Regions from separate parts of the Streptomyces sp. NPDC004327 genome, predicted to be linked through region 3. Evidence: riboswitches for the same ligand, from Rfam matches in the RefSeq annotation. Region 3 holds a riboswitch; each other region holds the start of a gene.
What was found. Region 3 has a riboswitch for thiamine pyrophosphate ahead of thiO (glycine oxidase ThiO). Riboswitches for the same ligand answer to the same signal wherever they lie in the genome.
Positions count from the first base shown of each region.

Region 1: another riboswitch for thiamine pyrophosphate. It lies ahead of ACFYU9_RS32230 (thiamine ABC transporter substrate binding subunit); the one in region 3 lies ahead of thiO (glycine oxidase ThiO).
Region 2: another riboswitch for thiamine pyrophosphate. It lies ahead of thiC (phosphomethylpyrimidine synthase ThiC); the one in region 3 lies ahead of thiO (glycine oxidase ThiO).

Region 1 is NZ_JBIAME010000011.1:112,281-119,867, forward strand. Features, by position in the region: gene ACFYU9_RS32225 (ABC transporter permease) at 1-1,035, opposite strand, end outside; gene ACFYU9_RS32230 (thiamine ABC transporter substrate binding subunit) at 1,098-2,195, opposite strand; TPP riboswitch at 2,278-2,388, opposite strand; gene rlmN (23S rRNA (adenine(2503)-C(2))-methyltransferase RlmN) at 2,418-3,524, opposite strand; gene ACFYU9_RS32240 (hypothetical protein) at 3,671-4,399, shown strand; gene ACFYU9_RS32245 (phosphatidate cytidylyltransferase) at 4,527-5,675, opposite strand; gene frr (ribosome recycling factor) at 5,675-6,232, opposite strand; gene pyrH (UMP kinase) at 6,345-7,109, opposite strand; gene tsf (translation elongation factor Ts) at 7,267-7,587, opposite strand, start outside.
Region 2 is NZ_JBIAME010000006.1:480,312-487,898, forward strand. Features, by position in the region: gene ACFYU9_RS22950 (IclR family transcriptional regulator) at 1-369, shown strand, start outside; gene ACFYU9_RS22955 (SsgA family sporulation/cell division regulator) at 443-877, shown strand; gene ACFYU9_RS22960 (YibE/F family protein) at 1,130-2,563, opposite strand; TPP riboswitch at 2,635-2,749, shown strand; gene thiC (phosphomethylpyrimidine synthase ThiC) at 2,744-4,543, shown strand; gene ACFYU9_RS22970 (hypothetical protein) at 4,613-5,413, opposite strand; gene ACFYU9_RS22975 (metallophosphoesterase) at 5,576-6,862, opposite strand; gene ACFYU9_RS22980 (LacI family DNA-binding transcriptional regulator) at 7,323-7,587, opposite strand, start outside.
Region 3 is NZ_JBIAME010000010.1:5,214-12,800, forward strand. Features, by position in the region: gene pknB (Stk1 family PASTA domain-containing Ser/Thr kinase) at 1-147, opposite strand, end outside; gene ACFYU9_RS30110 (thiazole synthase) at 251-1,045, opposite strand; gene thiS (sulfur carrier protein ThiS) at 1,051-1,269, opposite strand; gene thiO (glycine oxidase ThiO) at 1,266-2,459, opposite strand; TPP riboswitch at 2,457-2,569, opposite strand; gene ACFYU9_RS30125 (NAD(P)/FAD-dependent oxidoreductase) at 2,726-3,922, shown strand; gene ACFYU9_RS30130 (Rv2175c family DNA-binding protein) at 3,966-4,340, shown strand; gene thiE (thiamine phosphate synthase) at 4,426-5,076, shown strand; gene metF (methylenetetrahydrofolate reductase [NAD(P)H]) at 5,168-6,085, shown strand; gene ACFYU9_RS30145 (hypothetical protein) at 6,137-6,979, shown strand; gene ACFYU9_RS30150 (phytoene desaturase family protein) at 7,005-7,587, opposite strand, start outside.

The DNA of each region.
Region 1 (7,587 bases), on a different contig from region 3:
GATGGCGGTGGCGGCGAGCGCGTACTGGAGCGAGTTGACGATGGTGTCGGTCATCGGCACGAGGAAGGTGCCGTTCTCGTCGACGGACTGCAGTGCCCGGTAGTAGTCGAGGCCGTAGCCGCCGGGCGTGGCGAAGGAGCGTTCGACGAGGACGCCGAGCGGCGCGAGGATCAGCAGCGCGATCAACAGCAGTACCCCGCCGAGCAGCGCCCACTGGCCGGCGCCGCGCGGCCGGCGCGCGGTCCGCTCGGCCGGCACCAGTCTCAGCGCGGTCTCCCGGCGCCGTACCGCGCGGGCGTGCACGGCGAGGATCGCGCCGACCATGACGAACTGCACCAGGGTGAGCACGGCGGCCGTGGACAGCTGGAGCCGGTCGGCGGTCTGCCGGTAGATCTCGGTCTCCAGCGTGGAGTACGTGGGGCCGCCGAGGATCTGCACGATGCCGAAGGAGCTCGCGGTGAACAGGAACACCATGAGCGCGGCGGCGGCCACCGACGGGGCGAGCGCGGGCAGCGTCACCGTCCGCCAGGCCCGCAGCCGGGAGGCGCCGAGCACCCGGGCGGCCTCCTCCTGGCGCGGGTCGAGCTGGGCCCACAGGCCGCCGACGGTGCGGACGACGACCGCGTAGTTGAAGAAGACGTGGGCGAGCAGGATCGCCCACACGCTGGTGTCGAGCCGGACGCCCCACCAGTCGTCGAGCAGCCCGCGGCGGCCCACCAGGGCGAGGAACGCGGTGCCGACCATGACGGTCGGCAGCACGAACGGCACGGTGACGACCGCGCGGAGCAGCTTCTTGCCGGGGAAGTCGAGCCGGGCGAAGACATAGGCGCCGGGCAGCGCGACGAGCAGGGTGAGCGCGGTGGAGGCCAGCGCCTGCCACAGCGTGAACCACAGCACGTCGAGGATGTCGGGCCGGCTCAGCGTCTCCGTGAACCGGCCCAGCGCCCAGTGCCCGTCGGGCCGCAGCCCGCGCTCGACGATCGAGACGACGGGCCAGGCGAAGAACACCGCGAAGAAGACGACGGGCAGGACCATCAGCCCGAGCCGCGTCGCGTTCCCCGCGACGCGGCTGCGGGCCGTACCCCTGCCGCGGGCGGCTACTTCAGGACGAGCGAGGTCCACTGCTGGATCCACTGGTCACGGTTGTCGGCGATCTTCTTCGGCGCCAGCGTCTCCGGCTTGTCGATCACCACGCCGTGCTTGGTGAACAGCTCCGGCAGCGACGCGTCGTTCGCGACGGGGTTGACGAACATCTGCAGCGGCATGTCCTCCTGGAACTTCTTCGAGATCAGGAAGTCGATGAGCGCCTTGCCGCCCTCGGGGTTCCTCGCCCCGTCGAGCAGGCCCGCGAACTCGGTCTGCCGGAAGCAGGTGCCGGTGGACACGCCGGTCGGCGCGACCTTCGGCTGCGGCTCGGAGTACAGCACCTCGGCCGGCGGGGAGGAGGCGTACGACACCACCAGCGGCCGGTCGCCCTTGGCCTTCTTGCCGCCGGAGGAGCCGGAGAACTCCTGGTTGTAGGCGAGCTCCCAGCTGTCGACGGTCTTCACGCCGTTGGCCTTGAGCTTCTTCCAGTAGTCCGGCCACCCGGCGTCGCCGTACTTCGCGGCCGTGCCGAGGAGGAAGCCGAGCCCCGGGGAGGACCGCTCGGGGTTCTCCACGACGAGCAGGTCCTTGTACGCCGGCTTGGCCAGGTCGTCGAAGGTCTGCGGCGGCGCGAGCTTCTTCTGCGCGAAGTACGCCTTGTCGTAGTTGACGCAGATGTCGCCGGAGTCGACCGGGGTGACCCGGTGCCGCGCCTTGTCCAGCTGGAAGGCGTCGGGGATCCGGCCCAGGCCCTTGGCCTCGTACGGCACGAAGATGCCGTTGTCGAGGGCGCGGGACAGCAGCGTGTTGTCGACGCCGAAGAAGACGTCGCCCTGCGGGGCGCCCTTGGTCAGGATCTCCTTGTTGACGGCCTCGCCCGCGTCGCCGCTCTTGAGCACCTTGACCGTGAAACCGGTCTCCTTGGTGAAGGCCGCGAGCACCTCCTTGGAGGCGGCGAAGGAGTCGTGGCTGACGAGCGTCACGGTCTTCGGGGCGGGCTCGCCGGTCTTGCCGGCCGCCCCACGGCCGTCGCTGGTGCCGCAGGCGGCGAGGGTGGTGACGCCGAGCGCGCCGACGAGCGCGGCGGCGGCCGCCTTCCTGATGTTCACGTGAATGTCCTCCTGGGTGTGACCAGAAGGAGACGCGGCCCTGCCCGCTCCCGGGACACCGGGCGCGGGCAGGGCGCAACAGCTCGAGTTACGACCGAACTTCCTACCCGGAATGACCCGGGCGAGGTTCAGAGGGTCTGCGGTCCTACGGTGACCGCACTCTCAGCGCTGTGGCGCTCCCCTGTCGGAATGTGAAGATGTGTTCGAGCTCAGACTACAAGGTCAGCGTTCGGCGGCGGCGAGCTGTCCACAGGCGCCGTCGATCTCCTGACCGCGGGTGTCGCGGACGGTGACCGGCACGCCGTGGGCGGCGATCGCCTCGACGAACGCCTTCTCGTCCTCCGGCCGGGACGCGGTCCACTTGGAGCCCGGGGTCGGGTTCAGCGGGATCAGGTTGACGTGCACCCGCTTGCCCTTGAGCAGCCGGCCCAGCAGGTCACCGCGCCACGCCTGGTCGTTGATGTCCCGGATCAGGGCGTACTCGATGGAGATCCGGCGGCCGGACTTCTCCGCGTACTCCCACGCCGCGTCGAGGACCTCACGGACCTTCCAGCGGGTGTTCACCGGCACGAGGGTGTCGCGCAGCTCGTCGTCCGGGGCGTGCAGCGACACCGCGAGCCGGCACTTGAAGCCCTCGTCGGCGAACCGCAGCATCGCCGGGACCAGACCGACCGTGGAGACGGTGATGCCGCGCTGCGACAGGCCGAGGCCGTCCGGCTCCGGGTCGGTGAGCCGGCGGATGGCGCCGACGACCCGCTTGTAGTTGGCGAGCGGCTCGCCCATGCCCATGAACACGATGTTCGACAGCCGGGCGGGGCCGCCGGGGACCTCGCCGTCGCGCAGCGCGCGCATGCCGTCGACGATCTGGTGGACGATCTCCGCCGTGGACAGGTTGCGGTCGAGACCCGCCTGGCCGGTGGCACAGAACGGGCAGTTCATGCCGCAGCCGGCCTGCGAGGAGATGCACATGGTCACCCGGTCCGGGTAGCGCATGAGCACCGACTCCACGAGCGTGCCGTCGTGCAGCTTCCACAGCGTCTTGCGGGTCGTGTCGTCGTCGCACGACACGTGCCGCACCACCGACATCAGATCGGGCAGCAGCTCGCCCGCGAGCTTCTCGCGCGAGGCGGCCGGGATGTCGGTCCACTCGGCCGGGTCGTGCGCGTACCGCGCGAAGTAGTGCGTGGACAGCTGCTTGGCGCGGAACGGCTTCTCGCCGATCGCGGCGACCGCCTCCTTGCGCTCGGCGGGCGAGAGGTCGGCGAGGTGCCGCGGGGGCTGCTTGGCTCCGCGCGGGGCGACGAAAGTGAGTTCTCCGGGCTTCGGCATGGTCCTACCAGTGTCGCAGACGGATTCCGGGACCGGCGCACCCCGCGAATTGGCCGATCACCGCCTCATGGGGTTGGGTGTTCATGCCAATGAACTGATCTTGGTCCGGCCGGGGCGGCCGGACCGGCACCGCTGAGGAGTCCCAGGTGAAGGCTGTTGTACGGGGGGCCGCCGTCGCGGCGGTACTGGCGCTCGCGCTGACGGCGTGCAAGGACGGGAGCACGGCGGCGAACCCGCCGGCGGGCGGCCCGGGCACGGGAAGCCCGAGCGCCAAGAGCGCGGCCTCGGGCGCGCCCGCCCAGCAGGGCGGCGGGTCTGCGGCTCCCACCGACCACCAGAGCATCACGCCGAACTTCCCGCCGGCGTCGGTGGACGCGACGGGCATGTACGCCGCGCTCCCGGCCGACGGCAGCCTGCAGTCCATGTCCAGCGGCGAAAGCGTCGTGATCCAGGGCGCCGACGCCCTCAAGGGCTGCCCCGAGCTGACGAAGGCGCCGTGCGCCCCCGGGATCCAGGTGGCCGGGCACAAGGACATGGAGTCGCGCAACCCGGACGGGGCGCGGATCGAGTTCAGCCTCCTCTCCTTCGCGGACGAGGCCGGCGCCACCGCGGAGACGAAGGCCCTCGCGGAGCAGAAGCGGAAGCCCGGCGACGCGGACGAGCACCCGGTGAAGCCGCTGACGATGGACACCGGCGCCGAGGAGACCCAGGCGTTCCAGCACGACAACAGCATCGACGTCGTCATGCGCGTCGGCTCCGTCGTGGCCTACGTCATGGCGAGCGACACCTCGCCCGAGAACGTGAAGTACGCGGCGAAGCTCCAGATCGCCCGCGTACAGGCGGTCGCGGCGGGGATCAACCCGGACCGCGGCTGACCGGCGGGCCGTCCGGGCCGGAGGCGACGCGCAAGGGCCCCCGGGCGCGGACTATGCGGAAGGGCCCCCGGCCCGCACTCGAAGGTGCGGGCCGGGGGCCCTTGCGCGAACCCGGTGGACGCGCCGGTCAGCCGCTGCCCACGAACAGCACCAGCAGCAGCCAGACCACCGGCGCCGTCGGCAGCAGCGAGTCCAGCCGGTCCATGATGCCGCCGTGACCGGGCAGCAGCGTGCCCATGTCCTTGATGCCGAGATCACGCTTGATCATCGACTCGCCCAGGTCGCCCAGGGTCGCGCTGGCCGCCACCGCGAGGCCCAGGATCAGGCCCTGCCACCAGGCGCCGTCGTCAATCAGGAACTCCATGCACAGCGCACCCGCCGCCATCGCGAACGTCACCGCGCCGACCAGCCCCTCACGGGTCTTGCCGGGGCTGATGCGCGGCGCCAGCTTGTGCTTGCCGAAGCGCCAGCCGACCGCGTACGCGCCGGTGTCGCTGACCACCGTCAGGAGCAGGAAGGTCAGCACCCGCTGCGGCCCGTCGTCGGCGGTCAGCAGCATCGCCACGAACGTCGCCAGGAACGGCACGTAGAACGCGGCGAACACGCCCGCCGTGACGTCCTTCAGATAGCCCTCGGGCGGCTCCGTCATCCGCCACACGAGAACGGCGAGCGCCGTGAGCGCCATCGCCACCCACGCGCCCTCCGCGCCCCGCACGTAGCCGGCCACGACCATCGCCGCGCCGCCGACCGCGAGCGGCACCAGCGGCGCCTTGATGGCCTTGCGCTCCTGGAGGCGGGACGTCAGCTCCCACAGGCCGACCACGACGGCCACCGCGATGACGCCGACGAACGCCGGCTTCCAGATGAACAGCGACGCGATGATCACCGCGCCGAGGCCCAGGCCGACCCCTATGGCCGCGCCCAGGTCACGGCCGGCGCTCTTCTTCTGCCGCGGCTGCTGCCGGGGCGAGGGCGCGGGCTGGGAGGGGCTGGACATGGGCTCCTGCGGGTGCTCGTGCGGCGTCTGGTCGTGGAACTCTGGTCCGGGGGGAACGGGGTCCCCGTAGCCGTGGTCGTGGAACGGGGGACCGCTCGGCTGAGCGGCCCCCCGGCCGTGATCGTCCTGGTTGTCGTCGGCGGGACCGTCGGACACGATGGGCATGGGCCGAGTCTGCGGCGCCGGGTGCCATTCGTCGGCGGGACCCGCCGGGGCGGGCCCCTGGTCGGGCCCGCCGAATCCGGCTGTGGCCGGGGCCCTCCAGGATGAGTCGTTCATCAGACCTCGAGGAGCTCGGCTTCCTTGTGCTTCAGCAGCTCGTCGACCTGCGCGACGAACTTCGCGGTGAGGTCGTCGAGCTCCTTCTCCGCGCGACGGCCCTCGTCCTCGCCGACCTCGCCGTCCTTGACGGCCTTGTCGATGCTCTCCTTGGCCTTGCGGCGCACGGAGCGGATCGAGATCTTGGAGTCCTCGGCCTTGGTCTTGGCGACCTTGATGTAGTCGCGGCGGCGCTCCTCGGTCAGCTCCGGGAAGTTCACCCGGATGATGCTGCCGTCGTTGCTGGGGTTGACGCCCAGGTCCGAGTCGCGGATGGCCTGCTCGATGTTGCGCAGCGCGCTCTTGTCGAACGGGGTCACCACGGCCATGCGCGGCTCCGGCACCGAGAACGACGCCAGCTGGTTGATGGGGGTGAGAGCGCCGTAGTAGTCGGCCACGATCTTGTTGAACATCGCCGGGTGCGCACGGCCGGTGCGGATCGCCGCGAAGTCCTCCTTGGCGACCACGACGGCCTTCTCCATCTTCTCCTCGGCCTCGAGGAGGGTCTCTTCGATCACCACTTGCTCCTGCGTGTCGTCGCGTTGTGTCCTGCACGGTGTACGACCGGCAGGGCTCTGTCCATCCCCCTCGCGGGGTCCCTCACCCGCGTGGGTCGGTTCCCGGACCTGGTCAGGCCCGGGTGCCCTCGTCGCTCACGAGCGTGCCGATCTTCTCACCCTTCACCGCGCGCGCGATATTGCCCTCGGCGAGCAGTTCGAAGACGAGGATCGGCAGCTTGTTGTCACGGCACAGGGTGATGGCGGTGGCGTCGGCGACCTTGAGGTCGCGGGAGAGCACCTCGCCGTACTCCAGCGCGTCGAACTTCACCGCGTCCGGGTTGGTCTTCGGGTCCGAGTCGTAGACCCCGTCGACACCGTTCTTGCCCATCAGCAGGGCCTCGGCGTCGATCTCCAGAGCACGCTGGGCGGCGGTCGTGTCGGTGGAGAAGTAGGGCATGCCCATGCCGGCGCCGAAGATCACGACGCGGCCCTTCTCCAGGTGACGCACCGCGCGCAGCGGGATGTACGGCTCGGCGACCTGGCCCATCGTGATGGCGGTCTGGACCCGGGAGACGATGCCCTCCTTCTCCAGGAAGTCCTGGAGGGCGAGGCAGTTCATCACCGTGCCGAGCATGCCCATGTAGTCGGAGCGCGCCCGGTCCATGCCGCGCTGCTGGAGCTCGGCGCCGCGGAAGAAGTTGCCGCCGCCGATGACGACCGCGATCTCCGCGCCGTCGCGGACGACCGCGGCGATCTCACGCGCGATGGCGTGCACGACATCCGGGTCGACCCCGAGGCCGTGGCCCCCCGAGAAAGCCTCGCCGGACAGCTTCAGCATGAAGCGGCCGACCTTTTTGCCGTTGTTGTCGTCGCCCTGTTCGGCGCGCTGATTCATGGAGATCTCCTCGTGCACATACCAAGAAGGCCATTGCCCTGGGTCCTTACGGTTTCCCCTGTGGCAATGGCCTCCTCGTCAGATCCGCGGCCGTCCGGCGCGAACGCGGGCAGCTGCCTCAGACCCTACCGGGGTCCGGTGTCCGTTGCGTACGGACTCAGATGCCGACCTTGATGCGGGCGAAGCGCTTCAGGGTGACACCGGCCTCGTCCAGGACCTTCTGGACGGACTTCTTGTTGTCAAGGGCGTACGGCTGGCCGAGCAGCGTGGCGTCCTTGAAGAAGCCGTTGACGCGACCCTCGACGATCTTGGCGATCGCGGCCTCGGGCTTGCCCTCGGCGCGGGTGGTCTCCTCGGCGATGCGACGCTCGGTCTCGACGACCTCGGCCGGGATGTCCTCGCGGGTGAGGTACTTCGGGGCGAACGCGGCGATGTGCTGCGCGATGCCCTTGGCGACCTCGGCGTTCTCCTTGTCGAG
Region 2 (7,587 bases), on a different contig from region 3:
AACTTCAAGGAGACCGGCCACGCGCACGCGATCGGCCAGTGTCTGCTCTCTCAACTCGATCCGAAGAGCCGTCAAGACCACCTCGATCGCCACCCGGTGGAAGCCATCACCCCATATACGGTGCGTAATCAGCGTGCTCTTTTGGAGCGTTTGGGCGGTATGGGGCGAATGGAGCCCCTGGTGGAGCGTCAGGAATATGCGCTCGGCACGGTCTGTGCCGCGATCCCCATCACCGCGGGCTCCACGGCGGCCACGATGGCGATTTCACTCCCGCTCCACCAGCAAGAACGGTTGCTTCCCGCAGTCGAATGGCTACGTAATGAGATCGGAAGACTCTTCTCGTCACTCGCGTTCTCTATCAGTATCTGAAAAATCACTCCTTGTGATCTGCTAGGGCTTACAGCACGATTGCGTCAAAACTTCCACTACTGCGGGGTACATGATGCGAGAGACGGTTCAGGCCGAGGTCCTGATGAGCTTCCTCGTCTCCGAGGAGCTCTCCTTCAGGATCCCGGTGGAACTGCGATACGAGACCCGCGATCCGTACGCGGTGCGGATGACCTTCCACCTGCCCGGGGACGCCCCGGTGACCTGGGCGTTCGGGCGGGAGCTGCTGCTCGACGGGATCAACAGGCCGAGCGGGGACGGCGACGTGCACATCGCGCCGACCGACCCCGAGGGCCTCTCCGACGTGATGATCCGGCTCCAGGTCGGCGGCGACCGCGCCCTGTTCCGGGCCAGCGCACCGCCGCTGGTCGCGTTCCTCGACCGGACGGACAAGCTCGTCCCGCTCGGTCAGGAGCGGACCCTCGGTGACTTCGAGGACTACCTGGAGGAGGCACTCGGCCGGATCCTCGCGGAGGAGAACGCGGGCTGAGTCACGGCCGGGTCTCCGAGCCCCGGCCGTGCGCCCGGCCCCCCTGCCGGGTTCGCACCGCGTCCACCTGCGCGCCTGTTCTTGCGCGTCCGTTCCTGCGCGCCCATTCCTACGCACCCGTTCCTGCGCGTACGTCCCCGCGCCCGCTCATGCGGTCCGTTCCCTCGCGTACGTCCCCGCGTACGTCCCCGCGTCCGCTCGCGCGTACGTCCCCGCGTCCGTTCCGCCCGCTAGGCGCCCCGCGCAGCAAGGTCACTTCGCCCGTCGCCGCCGGCCGCCCCGTCCCCCTCGCGCCGCTGCTCCGCGCGCCGCCCGTCCCGCCGGAACCGGCTGTCCCGCCGGCCCAGGGAGGCCGGTCGCCGGCCGGTCGGCCGCGACCACGAGGGCCGCGAGGCCGGTGGTGACCGGCACCGAGGCGACCAGACCGATCGAGCCGACCAGCGTGCGGACGATCTCCTCCGCCACCAGCTCGCTGTTGGCCACCGTCCCCATGCTGCTCTGCGCGATGGAGAAGAGCAGCAGCAGCGGCAGTGCCGCGCCGGCGTAGGCGAGCACCAGGGTGTTCACCACCGAGGCGATGTGGTCCCGGCCGATCCGGATGCCGGCCCGGTAGAGCGCCCGCGGTCCCATGCCCGGGTCGGCCTGGTGGAGTTCCCAGACGGCCGAGGTCTGGGTGACCGTCACGTCGTCGAGCACGCCGAGCGAGCCGATGATGACGCCGGCGAGCAGCAGGCCCGACATGTCGATGTGCGGGTAGAGGCCGTGGATGAGACCGGTGCTGTCGTCGGTGTTGCCGCTGAGCGAGGCCCAGCCGACGAAGAGCGAGCCGAGCAGCCCGGTCAGCAGCAGCGAGACCAGCGTGCCGAGCACCGCGACCGAGGTGCGCGCCGAGAGCCCGTGGCACATGTAGAGGGCGATCAGCATGATCGCGCTCGCCCCGACGACGGCCACCACCAGCGGATTCGAGCCCTGGAGTATCGCCGGCAGGATGAAGAAGGTCAGCACCAGGAAGCTCGCGGCGAGCGCCACCAGTGCCATCACCCCGCGCATCCGGCCGACGATGACGACGGCGAGCGCGAAGATGCCGGCGAGCAGTGCGACGGGGAACTTCCGGTCCACGTCGGTGACCGAGTACTGCAGCTCGCGCGGCGCGTCCGGCGCGTACGCGACCACCACGCCCTGGCCCTCGTGGAGCTGCCGGGGCGCGTCCGGCTGCACGATCTCGGTGAACCTGCGGCCCTTGTCGCGCCCCGTGCCGACCTCGACGGTGGCCTTCTCGCACTGGCCCGTCGCGGACTCGGCGTTCCCGTTCTTGCAGTCGACGTGCACGACGGCGACCACCCGGCCCTGCTCGGTCTGCCGGTCGAAACCGACGCCCGTGCGCTGGTGCGCCGGCGAGCCGCCCGGCCACAGCACCACGAGCCCGACGAGCACGGCGGCGCCGAAGGGGATGAGGATCGCGGCGATGACCTTCCGCAGATGCCGGGAGACGGGCGCGGCCGGCCCGTGGCTGTGGCTGTGTCCGTGGGAGTGCCCCGAGGGCGCGGAGTGGTCGGAGCGGTCGGAGTGGTCATGGCCGTGCCCGGGGGACTGGCCGGAGTGGCCGGTGGCCGGACCGGGGGAGTGGCCGTGGCCGCCATGGCCCTCGTGGCCATGCGTTTCGGGGGTCTGCTGCGTCGAAGTCACTGCTCGATCCTCGCAAGAACGCTGGGGGCCCACTGTTCAGCACGCCAGGGTTGACGCTAGCGTGGTGGCACCTTTGCACACGCGGGAGCTCGGAGCACCGGGCTGAGAGGGCGCTGAAGATCGCTGCGCCGACCGCCGAACCTGTTACCGGGTAATGCCGGCGTAGGGAGATTCGGTCTCATGACCATTCAGGATGCACGCACGCCTGCCTCCGACCAGAACGCCCCGCAGGGCAGCGGCCAGGGCGAGCGCACGCCGGGCTGGCACAAGGGGTACGTCGAGGGCTCCCGCCCCGACCTCCGGGTGCCGGTCCGCCAGGTGCACCTCACCAACGGCAAGGACGTGACGCTGTACGACACGTCCGGTCCGTACACCGATCCCGCCGTCGAGACCGACGTGCGGCGCGGACTGCCGCCGCTGCGCGAGAACTGGATCATTGCGCGCGGCGACACCGAGGAGTACGCGGGCCGTCCGGTCCGCCCCGAGGACGACGGCGTCAAGCACACCTCGCCCCGCGGCGGTGGGCTCAAGAACCTCGACGCGGTCTTCCCGGGCCGGCCGCGGCTGCCCCGCCGGGGCCGCGCCGGGCAGGCGGTGACCCAGCTCGCGTACGCCCGCCGTGGCGAGATCACGCCGGAGATGGAGTACGTCGCGATCCGCGAGAACGTCTCCCCCGAGGTCGTTCGCGAGGAGATCGCGGCCGGGCGCGCGGTGCTGCCGGCCAACGTCAACCACCCGGAGATCGAGCCGATGATCATCGGCAAGCGGTTCCTGGTGAAGGTCAACGCGAACATCGGCAACTCCGCCGTGACCTCCTCGATCGAGGAGGAGGTGGAGAAGATGACCTGGGCGACCCGGTGGGGCGCCGACACGGTCATGGACCTGTCCACCGGCCGCAACATCCACACCACCCGTGAGTGGGTGCTGCGCAACTCCCCCGTGCCGATCGGCACCGTGCCGCTCTACCAGGCCCTGGAGAAGGTCGACGGCAAGGCCGAGGAGCTGACCTGGGAGATCTACAAGGACACGGTCATCGAGCAGGCCGAGCAGGGCGTCGACTACATGACGGTGCACGCCGGCGTGCTGCTGCCGTACGTGCCGCTCACCGCGCGCCGCAAGACCGGCATCGTCTCGCGCGGCGGCTCGATCATGGCCGCCTGGTGTCTCGCGCACCACAAGGAGAACTTCCTCTACACCCACTTCGAGGAGCTCTGCGAGATCCTGGCGGCGTACGACGTCACGTACTCGCTCGGTGACGGCCTGCGGCCCGGCTCGATCGCGGACGCCAACGACGAGGCGCAGTTCGCCGAGCTGCGCACGCTCGGCGAGCTGAACACGATCGCCAAGCGCCACAACGTGCAGACGATGATCGAGGGCCCGGGCCACGTCCCGATGCACAAGATCAAGGAGAACATCGACCTCCAGCAGGAGATCTGCGAGGAGGCGCCGTTCTACACGCTCGGCCCGCTGACCACGGACGTCGCCCCGGCGTACGACCACATCACCTCGGGCATCGGCGCCGCGATGATCGCCTGGTGGGGCACCGCGATGCTCTGCTACGTCACGCCCAAGGAGCACCTGGGCCTGCCCAACCGCGACGACGTGAAGACCGGTGTCATCACGTACAAGATCGCGGCGCACGCGGCGGACCTGGCGAAGGGGCACCCGGGCGCGCAGGAGTGGGACGACGCGCTGTCGGACGCGCGGTTCGAGTTCCGCTGGGAGGACCAGTTCAACCTGGCCCTCGACCCGGACACGGCCCGGGAGTTCCACGACGAGACGCTGCCGGCGGAGCCCGCGAAGACGGCGCACTTCTGCTCGATGTGCGGGCCGAAGTTCTGCTCGATGAAGATCTCGCAGGACATCCGCCGCGAGCACGGCGGGGATCTGAAGGCCGACGAGATCGAGGCCGGCATGGCCGAGAAGTCGGCGGAGTTCGCGGCGTCCGGGAACCGGGTGTACCTGCCGCTGGCCGACTGAGGCACGCGCACGGACAGGCACTGACGGCGGGTCGCTCATCGGGGGGTGAGTGACCCGCCGTCAGGCGCGTCACGCGTCAGGGCTCGTGAAGTCCGGGCTGGTGAAACCGGGGCTCGTGTAGGTCGGGCGCGGGGCCGGGGAGCCCTCGTTCGGGCTGGTGAAGTCCGGGCCGCTGTAGCCGACCTTGGGTATGCGGCCGGCCGGCGACCGGGGCGACTGCGGGGCCGACTGCTGCGGCACGTCCGGTGCCGCGGCGAGGGCGTCGCGCAGGAAGGGGTGGATGCCCCGCTCGGTCAGGGCCCGGCACCAGGCTTCCCGGGCGCGCGTCAGCTCGTCGTCGGGGGTCTGGGCGGGGAGCTCGGTGGCGCTGTTGCGCAGGGCCGTGACCAGCAGTCCGGCCGCCGCGAAGAGCAGCCCGGCCGCGGCGACGGCGCCGAAGAGGAGGCCCGCGGTGAGCAGGGTGTCGGCGAAGGCGGGCGCCGGGTCGAGCATCTTCAGGACCGCGCCGACGAACAGGAAGATCACGGCCGCGGTGCCCGCGAGGAGCGGGCCGAGGACGGTGACGACGGCGACGAGGCCGGCGCCGCCCGCACCACCGGTGTCGTCCGCGCCGTCCGTGCCGCTCGCCGCGCGGGCCCGCTCGCGGACCTGCTCCCGCACCTTCACGAAGTGGTCGTACTCGACCGCGGCGGCGGTCGTGATCAGCGTCGTGGCGTTCAGCGCCATCGAGCGCAGCTGAGTGGTGGTCAGCCGGGACCCGGATCCGGCCAGATCCGGATGGTCGTGCGCGGTGCGCAGTGCCTCGTCGAGGACGCGCTCGAACTCGGCACGGTCCTCGGTCAGCAGGTGCGGAGCCACGTTCATGTGCATCCCCCGATGCTCCGTGGGGGCCGGAACCAGCCGTCTTCGACGGCGGGTTCGGGCAGAAACGGAGGAGAGCCTGCTACGGATGAGCCGATGGTATTGCGGTCACGGCACGTGGTGACAGGGTGTTTCGGGAAATCGCCTTCCCCGGATGCGTACGGTTATGCGTCAGGCGGACAGCGGGAGTTGGACGACCAGCAGCTTTCCGGCCATGGTCACTCCGCCGTCCATCGCGATGGCGAGCCCGTCCGCGTAGAGGTGCGGACCCTCGACCTGCGGGCGCTCTCCCTCCTCGCCGTCCTCCGTGCCGACCTGGCCGAGAAGGTACGGGATGGGGCTGTGGCCGTGCACGATCCGGTTGCCGCCGTAGGTGCCGAGCATCTCGCGGACGGCCGGCGGGCCGGCCTCCTCGTCGCGGAAGGCGAAGCGCTTGGTGAACTTCCGGAACAGGTCCCAGACCTCGTCGGCGTCGTTGCGGTTGAGGGTCTCCTTGACCGTCTCGTTGACGTCCTCGATCGTGTCGCCGTACTCGAGGTACGCGGTGGTGTCCGAGTGCAGCAGCAGGTGGCCGTCCTCCTCCGCCATGGAGTCGAGCCGGGACATCCACTGGAGGTGGACGTCCTGGAGGCGGTCCATGTCGTGCTTCTGGCCGCCGTTGAGCAGCCAGGCGGCCTGGAAGGTGGCGGTGCCGGCGCCGGAGCTGACCGGCGTGTCGCCGAAGCGCTTGGCGCCGATGAGGAGCAGCTCGTGGTTGCCCATCAGGGCCTTGCAGTAGCCGCCGGCGGCCGCCGCCTCGGCGGACAGCCGCATCACGAGGTCGATGACGCCGATGCCGTCGGGGCCGCGGTCGGTGAAGTCGCCGAGGAACCACAGCCGGGTGTTGCCGGCGGCCCAGCCGCCGTTCTCGTCGATGATGCCCTGGGCGCGCAGCGCTTCGAGCAGCTCGTCGAGATAGCCGTGGACGTCGCCCACGACGTACAGCGGGCCGCGGCCGTCGGGGCGCGCGGCGGCCGGCTGGGGCACCGGGGTGACGTGGACCTGGACGGTGTCGCCGCGGTTGATGACCGGGAGGTCGCGCTCGGTCGGCGTGTACCCCTCGGGCGGCTCGTCGTCGGGGAAGGCGTTGCCGGGGTGTCCGGAGCCGACGGCCCCGCTCGGTTCGACGGCTCCGGCCGGTCCTGCGGTGCCGGTCGCTCCGGCGGTGCCGATCGGTCCGACGGACCCGGCGGCGAAGAAGTCGTACGGCTCGGGCGCCTCGTACGGCTCACGGGGCTCGGGCGCCTCGCGGGGCTCGTACGGCTCGGGCGCCCGGCCCAGGTGGAGCGTGGCGTCGGCGGCCGTGGGAACCGGCTCGGGGGCATGGCCCTGGACGGGCACCCGGGCGTACGGAGGTACACGGAAGTCACGCAACGTCGCTGTGCGCACCACGGGTTCCTGCCCGGCCCCCTGTGTCATCGACCCCTCCACCACCGTCGCGATGCCCTGCACATCGCGGACCGGTCTGGTCGTGATGGTCCGCGGTGTCGTCCGCCCATCATAGGAATGAGGGTCCGCCTGTGTGACGCACCAGGGGTGGTGAATCCGGGTCCACTCCGGGTTCACCGGTTGTTTCGCCCGAATTGGGAAGGTCCGGACCAGGGTCGGGCCGGGGGCACCGAAAGGTTTGCGCCGACCCGGCCGGAAGAGCCACGGTCTTCCGCGACCCTCCCCCCAGCCTTCCCCGGCCCCTCCTCCCGCCCCCGTCCGGCGCCCCTGCCGCCCCGTCCGGCTCCTTTTCCCGCCCCCCGTCAGGGCTCCCCTCCCCGCCCCCTCCCGATCTCCCTCGCGGACCTCTCCCCGACTTTCCCGGACTCTTCTCGGGCTCTTCCTGCTGTTTCCGGGCTTTCGCGGGCGGTCGCCGTCCCTCGTTCCCGGTTCAGTCCTTCGAGGGAGACCGTGGCGGGCTCACGGTTGTCCTCGGCGAGCGGCGCTGCGAGGAGGTGCGGACGATCAGCTCGGTCGGTATCACCTGCTCGACCGGTCCGTCCGTCTCGATGCCCTCGATCGCGTCGATGAGCAGCTGCACGACGGCCGTGCCGATGCGGCGCGGCTTGAGCGAGAGCGTCGTGATGGGCGGCTCGGTGTTGGCGTACATCGTGGACTCGCTGCAGCACACGAGCAGCAGGTCGTCCGGGACCCGC
Region 3 (7,587 bases):
CATCACCTTGAGCGCGAGCACCCGGTCGAGCCGGGTGTCCACGGCCCGGTAGACCGTGGCCATCCCGCCGACGGCGATGCGCGCCTCGACGCGGTAGCGGCCGTCGAGCAGCCGCCCGGCGAGGGGGTCCTGAAGGGTCGTGTCCACGGCGTCGAGTCTACGAGGGCGCCACGACACCCCCGCCCGCGCGGCCGGGACTGCAGCGCAGCTGTGACGAGGCCCTCGCCGTGACGAGGGCCTCGCGCGGGCGTCAGAACGCCGGGCGTTCCGGGTCCAGGCGGGCGCGGCCGTCCGCCGGCGACGACGCCTCGGCGAAGTGGCGGCGGGGGATGCGGCCGGCGCGGTGGGCCAGGCGGCCCGCCTCGACGGCGTGGCGCATGGCGTCGGCCATGAGGACGGGGTCCTGGGCGCGGGTGACGGCCGAGGCGAGCATGACGGCGGCGCAGCCCAGCTCCATGGCGAGCGCCGCGTCGGACGCCGTGCCGGCGCCCGCGTCGAGGATCACCGGCACGCCCGCCCGCTCCACGATCAGCTCGAAGTTGTGCGGGTTGCGGATGCCGAGGCCGGAGCCGATGGGCGAGCCGAGCGGCATGATCGCCGCGCAGCCGACGTCCTCCAGCTTGCGCGCGAGGACCGGGTCGTCGTTGGTGTAGGGGAGCACGGTGAAGCCGTCGTCGACGAGCGTCTCGGCCGCGGCGAGCAGTTCCTCGCCGTCCGGCAGCAGCGTGCGCTCGTCGGCGATGACCTCCAGCTTGATCCACTCCGTGCCGAGCGCCTCGCGCGCGAGGCGCGCGGTGAGCACGGCCTCGCCGGCGGTGAAGCAGCCTGCGGTGTTCGGCAGGACGCGGATGCCGAGCCGGTCGAGGACGGAGAGCACGGAGCCCCGCACCGTCGGGTCGAGGCGGCGCATGGCGACGGTGGTCAGCTCCGTGCCGCTGGTGACCAGCGCGCGTTCGAGGACGTCGAGGCTGGGCGCCCCGCCCGTACCCATGATGAGGCGGGAGGAGAACTCCGTGCCGCCGAGCAGGAACACGTCGTCGGACATCGCGCTCAGCCTCCCTGGACCGCGGTGAGGACCTCGACCCGGTCGCCGTCGCCGAGCAGGGTGGTGGCCCACCGGCCGCGCGGGACCACGGTCTCGTTGACGGCCGCGGCCACTCCGGAGGAGGCGCGGGTGAGGGTCGCGACGAGGGCGTCTAGACGGACGGGCCCGTCCAGGACCCGGCTCTCTCCGTTCACGGACACGGTGAGGGAATCGGACACGTTCATGCGTGCTCCAGGTGTGCGGGGGAGAAGCGGCGGGCGGTGAAGGGCCGGGCCTCCTCCGGCAGGGCGCCGGTGGTGAGGGCCTCCGCCATGACGTCGCCGGTGACCGGGGTGAGCAGCACCCCGTTGCGGTAGTGACCGGTCGCCAGGTGCAGCCCGGGCAGGGCACTGGGGCCGAGCAGCGGCGCGTTGTCGGGGGAGCCGGGGCGCAGCCCGGCGCGGGTCTCGGTGAGCGGGAGTTCGGTGATGCCGGGGACGAGTTCGTGCGCGTCGCGCAGCAGCTCGTAGACCCCGCCGGCGGTGACCGTGGTGTCCCAGCCCAGCTCCTCGCTGGTGGCGCCGACGACCAGCTCGCCGTTCTCGCGCGGCACGAGGTAGACGTGGCTGCCGCGGACGACCGCGCGGACGGTCCGGGACAGGAAGGGCGCGTACGCGGGCGGCACCCGCAGCCGCAGCACCTGTCCCTTCACGGGCCGTACGGGCGGCAGGACCTCGGCCGGTACGCCGTCGAGCCGCCCGCTCAGGCTGCCCGCGGCCAGCACCACCTGGTCGGCGGTCACCTCGGCGCCTCCCGCCAGGACGGCGCCGCGGGCCCGGTCCCGTACCACCGTGAGCCGTTCGGCGACGGCCCGGTGGAAGACCACGCCGGCCCGCTCGCACGCGGCCACCAGCGCGTCGGCGAGCCGCCGCGGGTCGACCTGGTGGTCGCCGTCGACCCGGAGCCCGCCGCGGACGCCGGGCGCCAGCATCGGTTCCAGGCGCCGGCACTCGCGGCCGCTGAGCCACTCCGAGGTGAGCCCGCAGCGGGTCTGCAGGGCGTGGAGTTCGCGCAGATGGGCGCGGTCGTCGGCGTCGAGGGCCACGGCGAGGGTGCCGCAGGCGCGGTAGCCGGTGTCCAGGCCGCCGGACGCCTCGGTGAGCTCGGCGACGAAGTCGGGGTAGCGGCGGGCGGAGGCGAGGTTGAGGCCGAGGAGGGTCTCCTCGCCGTAGTGGAGTTCGGTGACGGCGGCGAGCATGCCGGCCGCCACCCGGGCGGCCCCGCCGCCCGGTTCGGGGTCGGCCACCGCGGTGCGCAGGCCGCGCTGCGCGGCCCGCCAGGCGGTGACCAGGCCGATGATCCCGCCCCCGATGACGAGGACGTCGAGCGCGCCGGATGTTCCGGACGTGTCGGACCTGTCGGATGTACGCGACATGGGCGTCCAGCCCCTCCCTTCGCCGGCATGACCCGGATCAGGTTCGTACGGTCGGAGGCCGGCCAGCCTCCCTCTCAGCCCGGTGCGTCCGGGCTCCCGCGAGTGCTCTACGCCGGTCAGACTAACCGCCGTCGCCGGGTGGGTGCAGGGGGCCTCTCGCCCCGGCGGCCTCCCCGCTGGTTCCTGACGGAGCGTCAGATGCGTAAGGTGGTCGGGTGAGCGAGCAGAAGCAGGTTCCCCACCACGTAGTCATCGCCGGCGCCGGAATGGCCGGTGTGCAGACCGCCGTCGCCCTGCGCGAACAGGGCTTCACCGGCCCCGTCACCCTCATCGGCGCCGAGCCGCACCAGCCCTACGACCGGCCGCCGCTGTCCAAGGCGGTCCTCCTCGGCAAGGCCGAGGACTCCGCCTTCGACGTCGACTTCGAGTCACTCGGCGTCGAACTCCGCCTCGGTGTCGAGGTCACCGGAGTGCGCCCCGGCGACCACGAGGTCGACACCGAGGCCGGCCCCGTCCCGTACGACACCCTCGTCGTCGCCACCGGCGCCCGCCCGCTCACCCTGCCCGGCAGCGAGGGCGTCCCCGGCGTCCATCTGCTGCGCACCCTCGACGACGCCGCCCGGCTCGGCGAGGTCCTCGCGCGCCGCCACGACGTCGTGGTGGTCGGCGCCGGCTGGATCGGCGCCGAGTTCGCCACCGCCGCCCGCGAGGCCGGCTGCGCCGTCACCGTCGTCGAGGCCGCCGACCGGCCGCTGGCCGGCGCGCTGCCCGCCGAGGTCACCGCCCCGATGGCCGGCTGGTACGCCGACAGCGGCACCGAACTCCGGCTCGCCGCCCGCGTGGAGCGCGTCGAGGAGGGCCGGGTGGTCCTCACCGGGGCCGACGGAAGCACCACCCGCATCGCCGCCGACGCCGTCGTCGTCGGCATCGGCGCCCGCCCCGACACCGACTGGCTGGCCGGCTCCGGCGCCGCCCTCGACCCGAGCGGCGCGCTCCGCGCCGACGACCGGCTGCGCACCTCGCTGCCCGACGTGTACGCGGTCGGCGACTGCGCCTCCTTCCCGTCCGCCCGCTACGGCGAGCGGCTCCTCGTGCACCACTGGGACAACGCCCTCCAGGGCCCGCGCACGGTCGCCGCCGACATCGTCGCCGCCGTCTCCGGGGCGCCCGCCGGGACCGTCCCCGCCTACGACCCGGTGCCGTACTTCTGGTCCGAGCAGTTCGGCCGCTTCGTCCAGTACGCCGGACACCACGCCGCCGCCGACACCCTGCTGTGGCGCGGCGACCCGGCCGAGCCGGCGTGGACCGTGCTGTGGCTGCGCGACGAGGTCCCGGTGGCGCTGCTCGCGGTCGGCCGGCCGCGCGACCTGGCCCAGGGACGGCGGCTGATCGAGCAGCGCGCCGCCGTCGACCCGGAGCGGGCCGCGGACCCGTCCGTCCCTCTGAAGGCCGCAGTCCGGTAGGGCCCGACTACCGGCTGCCAGTCCGGGATGGCAGGCTTGTCCCGTGACCGAGATTGACGCAAAGACCGATGCTCTCGTCCCCGCCTGGCTCTTCCTTCCCGACATCGCGGAGATGTTGGACATCGAGGTGACGCGCGTGCGGCAGCTGGTCAAGGAAGGCCAGCTCATCGCCGTGCGCCGAGAGGTGCGCCCCGGCGAGAAGATCCTCCAGGTGCCGGCCGCCTTCATCCAGGACGGCAAGGTCGTCAAGGGCCTCGCCGGCACCCTGACGCTCCTGCGGGACGACGGCTTCAGCGACGAAGAGATGCTGGAGTGGCTCTTCACCCCGGACCCGAGCCTGCCGGGCACGCCCGCGCAGGCCCTCGGCGAGAATCGCGGCACGGAGGTGAAGCGCCGCGCCCAGGCGCTCGCCGTCTGACACGCACCACCGACGACCCACCAGGGGCCCACACGGCCGGGACACCGGCCGCGCGGGCCCCGACCACCCGACGGGGGGAACCACCATGTCCACGTCCCGCGCACAGCTCGCCGACGCCCGGCTCTACCTGTGCACCGACGCCAGGAAGCGCCAGGGCGACCTGCCCGCCTTCCTCGACGCCGTGCTCTCCTCCGGCGTGGACATCGTGCAGCTCCGCGACAAGGGCATGGAGGCGGGCGAGGAGCTGGAGCACCTGGCCGTCCTCGCCGACGCCTGCCGCCGCCACGGCAAGCTCCTCGCGGTCAACGACCGGGCCGACGTCGCCCACGCCATCGGCTCCGACGTGCTCCACCTCGGCCAGGGCGACCTGCCCGTGCCCGCCGCCCGCGCCGTCCTCGGCGACGAGGTGCTGATCGGCCGTTCCTGCCACGCCGAGTCCGAGGTGGCCGCGGCCGCCGCCGAGCCGGGCGTGGACTACTTCTGCACCGGCCCCTGCTGGCCCACCCCCACCAAGCCCGGCCGCCACGCCCCCGGCCTCGACCTCGTGCGGTACGCGGCGGGACTCGCCCAGGACCGGCCCTGGTTCGCCATCGGCGGCATCGACGAGAGCAACCTGGACCAGGTCCTCGACGCCGGCGCCCGCCGGATCGTGGTCGTCCGCGCCCTCACCGAGGCCGACGACCCGGCCGCCGCCGCGGCCGCCCTCGCCAAGCGGGTCCGCGAACGCGCCGTGTGACCACCCGGATGTCCGCCAAAGCTGTCCTGAAAGGTGTCCACAGGGCGGACTCCGCTTTATCCGTGGCTTGGACCCCGTCTAACCTGCCCGTATGGCCCTTGGTACCGCTTCCGTCCGCTCGGACCGCGCACGCACGGTCCGCGACATCCTCGCGTCCGGCGACACCTCGTACTCCTTCGAGTTCTTCGCGCCCCGGACCGAGAAGAGCGAGCAGAGCCTCTGGGACGCCATGCGCCGCATCGAGGCGGTCGCGCCGAGCTTCGTCTCCGTGACCTACGGTGCGGGCGGCTCCACCCGCGGCGGCACGGTCAAGGCCACCCAGAAGATCGCCTCCGACACCACCCTCACCCCGGTCGCGCACCTCACCGCCGTCGACCACTCGGTCGCCGAGCTGCGCAACATCCTCGGCCAGTACGCCGACGCCGGCATCAGGAACATGCTCGCCGTCCGCGGCGACCCGCCGGGCGACCCGCTCGGCGAGTGGGTCGCGCACCCGGAGGGCGTCCACTACGCGGCCGACCTGGTCCGGCTGATCAAGGAGTCCGGCGACTTCTGCGTGGGCGTCGCCGCCTTCCCCGAGATGCACCCGCGCTCGGAGGACTGGGACACCGACGTCCGCCACTTCGTGGACAAGTGCCGGGCCGGCGCCGACTACGCGATCACCCAGATGTTCTTCGACCCGGAGGCCTATCTGCGGCTGCGCGACAGCGTCCAGAAGGCCGGATGCGAGACCCCGATCATCCCCGAGGTCATGCCCGTCGTCAGCCTCCGGACACTGGAACGGCTGCCCACCCTCAGTAACGCCCTCTTCCCCGCCGACGTGAAAGAACGCATCCTCGCCGTCAAGGACGATCCGGCCGCTGTACGCTCCATGGGCATCGAGTTCGCGACGGAGTTCTGCGCGCGGCTGCTCTCCGAGGGTGTCCCCGGACTGCACTTCATCACGCTCAACAACTCCAGGGCGACGCTCGAGATCTACGAGAATCTCGGACTGCACCAGCAGTCCTGACCGGCCGTACCCGCCCCTACCCGCGGCGGAGGCCGTAGGAGAGGGGCGGGCATGGGGTGGACGGTCCTCTACATCGCGTTCGGTGTCGTGGCGCTGTGGCTGCTCGGTGAGGTGCTGCTGCAGTACAAGGCACGCCTGCGCTGGCGGCTGCTCGCCTTCGGCGGCTTCCTCGGCGTCGTCGTCGGCGTCCTGGTGCCGTCCGTCGTCGTCATCGTGGTCGGCGCCGTCGCGTTCGCCGTCGGCCAGACCTATGTGACCCTCTCCTTCCGCCGCGGCTTCTCCACCGGCTGGGCCATCGGCGGCCGCCCGGGCGCCAGCCGGCGCCGCCGCGCGGGCTCCGCCGCGGCCAAGGCCGGCCCGACGCTGGAGGTCAGCGACCTCGCCTACGAGCCGGCCGGCGGACCGGACCACGAGGACGGCCCCGACGGTCCCAGTGGCCCCGAGGTCATGGCCGCCGAGACCACGGCGGTCTACGAGCCGGAGCCCATGCCCGAGGACACCGGCTCCTACGGCGTGTACGGCGCGTCCGGCACCGGCTACGACCAGCAGCAGCCGCAGTACACCGGCCACGCCGACCCGTACGCCGGCTACGAGCAGCAGCCCGCGTACGACTACGGCGCCGGCGGCCAGCAGCAGTACCCGGCCTACTCCGACCCGTACATCGGCCAGCAGTACGGCGACGCGGGGCAGCAGTACGGCACCTACCAGCAGCAGCCCTACGCCGACCCGTACGCCCCCTCGTACACCTACGACACCCCGCCCGGCGGCATCTGGGTCCCGCAGCAGCGCGACACCGACCAGCAGCAGTACCCCGACCAGCAGCACCAGCAGCACCAGCAGCAGCCGCCGCAGCAGCAGTACGGGTACGGCGAGGACCAGCAGCACCGCTACTAGCCTTCGGCTCCCGGCGGGGCGCCGGTCACTGCGAGCCGCGGAAGCCGGCGCCCTCCACGATCAGCCCGGCGACCAGCGCGCCCGACATCCCGGCGTGGGCCAGCCCGCCGCCCGGGTGGGACCAGCCGCCGGCGAAGTAGAGCCCGGGCACCGGTGAGGCGTTCGCAGCCGGCAGCCAGCGGCCCCGGTCACCGGCGAGCGCCGGGCCCGGGACCTCGGCCGCGCCCGTCTCCAGAAGGGTGTCGTCGGGGGTGCGGAGCTCCTGCCACAGCAGCCGCTCGCGCAGATCCGGCACCACCATCTCGGCCTGTATCAGCATCTTCCCGGCGAACTCCGTCCAGGACGACAGGGCGCCCTCCGTCGCCGTGACCGTCACCGACTCGTGGTCGTCGTCGGGCCGCAGCGACGGGTCGTCGGGCCGCAGCACCGTCACGGTCGGCAGGTCCGCCGTGGCGTGCACCACCGTGCGGTGCACCGCGCCGGGCTCCCGGGCGCCGCGCAGCGCCAGGCAGACCGTCACCCGGCCCGTCCGCACCGGCTGGAAGCGCGGCCACTCGTCCTGCCGCTCCCAGCCGACCAGCTGCTCCTGGTAGAGCATCGGCACGGGC